DNA from 2 places in the Micromonospora sp. NPDC048999 genome. Region 2 is predicted to be linked to the other one. Evidence: predicted binding sites of a transcription regulator. Region 2 holds the regulator's gene; the other holds the start of a gene.
The links. Region 2 encodes HrcA, which represses chaperone genes, less so after heat shock. Its sites were predicted from a motif close to GGTTNGCACNCTCNNNNNGAGNGTGCNAACC; they were not measured.
Positions count from the first base shown of each region.

Region 1: groES (co-chaperone GroES) is a predicted target of HrcA. The motif match lies at 988-1,018, and genes of this name have one in related genera.

Region 1 is NZ_JBEZFI010000002.1:143,664-146,056, reverse strand. It holds gene groL (chaperonin GroEL) at 1-470, opposite strand, end outside; gene groES (co-chaperone GroES) at 541-855, opposite strand; gene AB0C02_RS05110 (methyltransferase domain-containing protein) at 1,104-2,327, shown strand.
Region 2 is NZ_JBEZFI010000027.1:51,012-53,404, reverse strand. It holds gene dnaJ (molecular chaperone DnaJ) at 1-518, opposite strand, end outside; gene hrcA (heat-inducible transcriptional repressor HrcA) at 593-1,615, opposite strand; gene AB0C02_RS23655 (DUF4870 domain-containing protein) at 1,812-2,357, shown strand.

The DNA of each region.
Region 1 (2,393 bases), on a different contig from region 2:
CCGATGGTGGCGTCCTGCGCGGAGATCGTCGCGACGTGCGCGATCGACTCCTTGTCGGCGACCTCGACGGCCTTGCCGAGCAGCGCCTCGGAGACCTGCCGGGCCGCCGCGTCGATGCCCCGCTTGAGGCCGGTCGGGTTGGCCCCGGCGGCCACGTTGCGCAGGCCCTCGCGGACCATCGCCTGGGCCAGCACGGTCGCGGTGGTGGTCCCGTCGCCGGCGACGTCGTTGGTCTTGGTCGCCACCTCCTTGACCAGCTGCGCGCCGAGGTTCTCGTACGGGTTGGTGAGCTCGATCTCCTTGGCGATGGTCACGCCGTCGTTGGTGATCGTGGGCGCACCGAACTTCTTGTCCAGGACGACGTTGCGCCCGCGCGGGCCGAGGGTGACCTTGACCGCGTCGGCGAGGGCGTTGACGCCGTGCTCCAGCAGGTGCCGGGCGTCGTCCGAGAAGCTGAGGATCTTCGCCATCAGTATCCCTTCGAAGCGACGTTGCCCCGGCCCGGCGAGCCGGACCGGGGCAACGACACTGATCGGTTGCTTACTTCTCGATGACCGCGAGGACGTCGCGGGCGGAGAGCACCAGGTACTCCTCGCCGGCGTACTTGACCTCGGTGCCGCCGTACTTCGAGTAGAGGACGGTGTCGCCGACCTTCACGTCGATCGGCACACGGTTACCCTTGTCGTCGATCCGGCCCGGGCCGACAGCGAGGACGGTGCCCTCCTGCGGCTTCTCCTTGGCGGTGTCGGGGATCACGATGCCCGACGCCGTGGTGGTCTCAGCCTCGTTCGCCTGGACCACGATCCGGTCCTCGAGCGGCTTGATCGCAACCTTGGTCGCGGTAGTCACGGGCATACCCTCCTGGGGTACTGGTTTCGTTGCCGGTCGGCACGCCGACCGGCGTCAATCTGCCACATGCCACCGGGCGGGGCCGTCGTCGCGGGTGCCGGTCCGCCTGGCGTTCAACCCCCGGACACCCGGCCCGGGAGTTGGCACCCTCAGGGTGAGAGTGCTAATCGCAGGTTATTCCTCGGCTAGCACTCCGTCAAGGAGAGTGCCAACCCGCCGCACGGCGCGTCGCGCGCTGCCCGGACAATGGGCGGGTGGATCTGGACCAGTTCGCCGCGCTGCGTACCCCCGAGGGGGCGGCCGCGCTCGCGGCGGCCGCCGAGGTCGCCGGCGGTGATCCGCTGACCGCGGCGGCCCGGCTCCGCTCGGCGGGGTTCCCGGCCGGGCTGGCCGCCGCCGCGCTCACCCAGGCTGAGCTGCGCCGCCGGGCGGCCGGCAAGTTCGGGCCGGAGGCCGTCGGCATGTTCCTCACCCGCCCCGGGCTGGAGCAGGCCACCCGTCGGGTGGTCGCCGACCGGCGGGCCGCCCGGCTGCGCGCCGCCGGGGTGCGCAGCCTCGCCGACCTGGGCTGCGGCCTGGGCGCGGACGCGCTCGCCGCCGCCCGCGCCGGCATCCGGGTGTACGGGGTGGAGGCCGACCCGGTGACCGCCGCGATGGCCGCCGCGAACGCCGAGGTGGCCGGGCTGGCCGGGCTGTTCACCGTGGAGTGCGGGGACGCGACCGCGTTCGACGTGACCCGGGTGGACGCGGTCTTCTGCGATCCGGCCCGCCGGAAGGCGGGCACCGGCCGGCGGATCTTCGATCCGAACGCCTACTCGCCGCCCTGGGACTTCGTCACCGGGCTGGCCGAGCGGGTGCCCCGGACCGTGGTGAAGGTGGCCCCCGGGCTGGATCATGCGCTGATCCCGGCAGGCGCCGAGGCGGAGTGGGTCAGCGTGGCCGGCGACCTGGTCGAGGCCGCCCTCTGGTGCGGCGCGCTGGCCGACCTCCCCCGCCGCGCCACCCTGTGCAAGGAAGGGCCCCCCGTTAACGCCGCCGGTGGCGCAGGGGCCCCCTGTTATCAGCTCACCGGCAGCGGCGACGCCGAGGCACCCGTCGGAGCCGTCCGCCGCTTCCTGTACGACCCCGACCCGGCGGTGGTCCGCGCGCACCTCGTCGCCGAGTTGGCCGTGGAACTGGGCGCGGCGCTGGCCGATCCGAGCATCGCCTACCTCTACGCCGACGCGCCCGTGGCCACCCCGTTCGCCCGCTGCCTGGAGGTCACCGACGTGCTGCCGTTCTCGCTGAAGCGGCTGCGCGCCCTGCTCCGGGAGCGCCGGGTGGGCCGGGTGGAGATCCTCAAGCGCGGTTCGGCGTTGGAGCCGGAGAAGCTGCGCCGCGACCTGAGGCTGGCCGGCGAGGCGGCGGCCAGCCTGGTGCTGACCCGGGTGGACGGCGCGCCGACCGTGCTGCTCTGCCAGCCGCTGGCCGCCGGCTGACCGTTTCCGGATCGGCTGCGACCCCCCGCGCCGCACGCCAAAGGTTTTTCGGCTCGCCCACCACGC
Region 2 (2,393 bases):
ACCTCGCCGCGCCCACCGCATGCCTCGCAGGTCGCGAGGTGGGTGCCGGCCGCCGTCCCGGCGCCGGAGCAGGTGGTGCAGAGCACGGCGGTGTCGACCGTGAGCGGGGCCTCCACGCCGAACGCGGTCTCGTTGAGATCCAGCTCCAGCCGCAGGATCGCGTCGGCACCCGGACGGGTACGCGGACGGGGCCCGCGCGAACCGCCGGCGGCTCCGCCGAAGAACGCGTCCATGATGTCCTGGAACCCGACGAACGGGCCGGCACCGCCCGGTCCACCCGGACCGGCGCCTCCGCCCCCCGGTGCCAGCGGGTCGCCGCCCAGGTCGACGATCTGCCGTTTCCGATCGTCCGAGAGGACCTCGTACGCGGCGTTGATGTCCTTGAACTTCTCCTGTGCCTCCGGGTCCGGATTGACATCCGGGTGGAACTGCCGCGCCAGCTTGCGGTAGGCGCGCTTGATCTCGTCGTCGGAGGCCTCCCGGCTGACGCCGAGAATGCCGTAGTAGTCCCTGGCCACTGCGTTCGGTGTCCTCATGTTCGTCTCGCGTTGCGCCGGTCGCCGGCATCCTGCCGGCCGCCGCCCCTGACTGGTCAGTTCTGGGCCAGCAACTCGCCCACGTAGCGTGCCACGGCTCGCACCGTGGCGATGGTGCCGGGGTAGTCCATCCGGGTCGGCCCGACCACGCCCAGGCCGCCGACGATGACGCTGCCCGGGCCGTACCCGGTGCTGACCACCGAGGCGGCGCGCAGGTTGTCGATCTCGTTCTCGTCGCCGATCAGCACCCGGGTGGTGCTCGGCTCGGCCTCACCGATGAGCTTGAGCAGCACGACCTCCTCCTCGAGCGCCTCGAGGATGGGCCGCAGCGAGCCCTGGAAATCCAGCAGGCCACCTCGGGTGAGGTTGGCGGTGCCGGCCAGCGCGATCCGTTCCTCGTGCCGCTCGACCAGCGTCTCCAGCAGCACGCTTGAGAGCGTGGCCATGGCCGGGCGCAGGTGCGGCGAGGACTCGTCCACCAGCGCCTGGACCAGGGGTGGGGTATCGGACAGCCGGCTGCCGACCAGCTTCTCGTTGGCCAGCCGACGCAGGTCGGTGACGTCGTCGGCCGACAGCGGGCCGGGCAGCTCGACCAGCCGCTGCTCGACCCGGCCGGTGTCGGCGATCATGACCACCATCAGCCGGGTGGTGGAGATCGGCACCAGCTCCAGGTGGCGCACCTTGGAACGGGCCAGGCTGGGGTACTGCACCACGGCGACCTGCCGGGTGAGCTGGGCCAGCAGCCGGACCGTGCGGTGCACCACGTCGTCCAGGTCGACCGCGCCGACCAGGAACCGCTCGATGGCCCGACGCTCGGCCGGGCTCAGCGGCTTGACCCGGGAGAGCCGGTCGACGAAGAGCCGGTAGCCGCGGTCGGTGGGCACCCGGCCGGCGCTGGTGTGCGGCTGCCGGATGTAGCCCTCGTCCTCCAGGACGGCCATGTCGTTGCGCACGGTGGCCGGGGAGACGCCCAGCTGGTGGCGCTCCACCAGCGCCTTGCTGCCGACCGGCTCCTGGGTGGCGACGTAGTCCTCGACGATCGCGCGGAGCACTGCGAGCTTGCGGTCGTCGAGACCCATCTCCCTCACCTCCTGACCGAGCATCTGGCACTCGACTGTAGCGAGTGCCAGTCTACGTCGGCGCACCCACCGACGCGATGATCAGCGACGGACCTCCGGTGCGGCCCACCGCACAGTCCGCGAGAGCAAAACAGTCGGACATCCGGAGCGGTGTCGCTCTGGCGCGTCGTTGCGAACGGGACCTACCGTGACGTCCATGACTGAACCACCTCGCTTCCCCGGAGCGGGAGAGCCCGGCGCCCAGCCGCCGGGCGACACCCCGCCGTCGGCACCATACGGCTCCTCGCCGGGCTACGAGCCCCCCACCGCACCAATGTCCGGGGGCCCGAGCGGCCCCGGCTATCCCCCACCCGGTGGCTATCCGCCGCCGGGCGGCTACCCCCCGCCGGGCGGCGGCTACGGCAACAACGAGGACAAGACCTGGGCGCTGATCGCGCACTTCGGCGGCGCCGCCGGCGCGCTGATCAGCTTCGGTCCGCTGGGCTTCGTCGCCCCGCTGATCGCCTTCCTGGTCCGTGGCCCGCAGTCGCCCACCGCCCGGGCCCACGCCCTCGCCGCGCTGAACTTCCAGCTCCTCTGGTCGATCATCGCGTTCGTGCTGCTCTTCGTGAGCTGGTGCCTGCTCTTCCTGCCCAGCATCGCGGTGGTGGTTATCCAGATCCTGTTCGGGATCATCGCCGGCATGAAGGCCAACGAGGGCCAGCCCTACCGCTACCCGATGTCCGCGAGCTTCATCAAGTGACCGTGACCCGGCCGACCTGCGGTCGGCCGGGTCCGT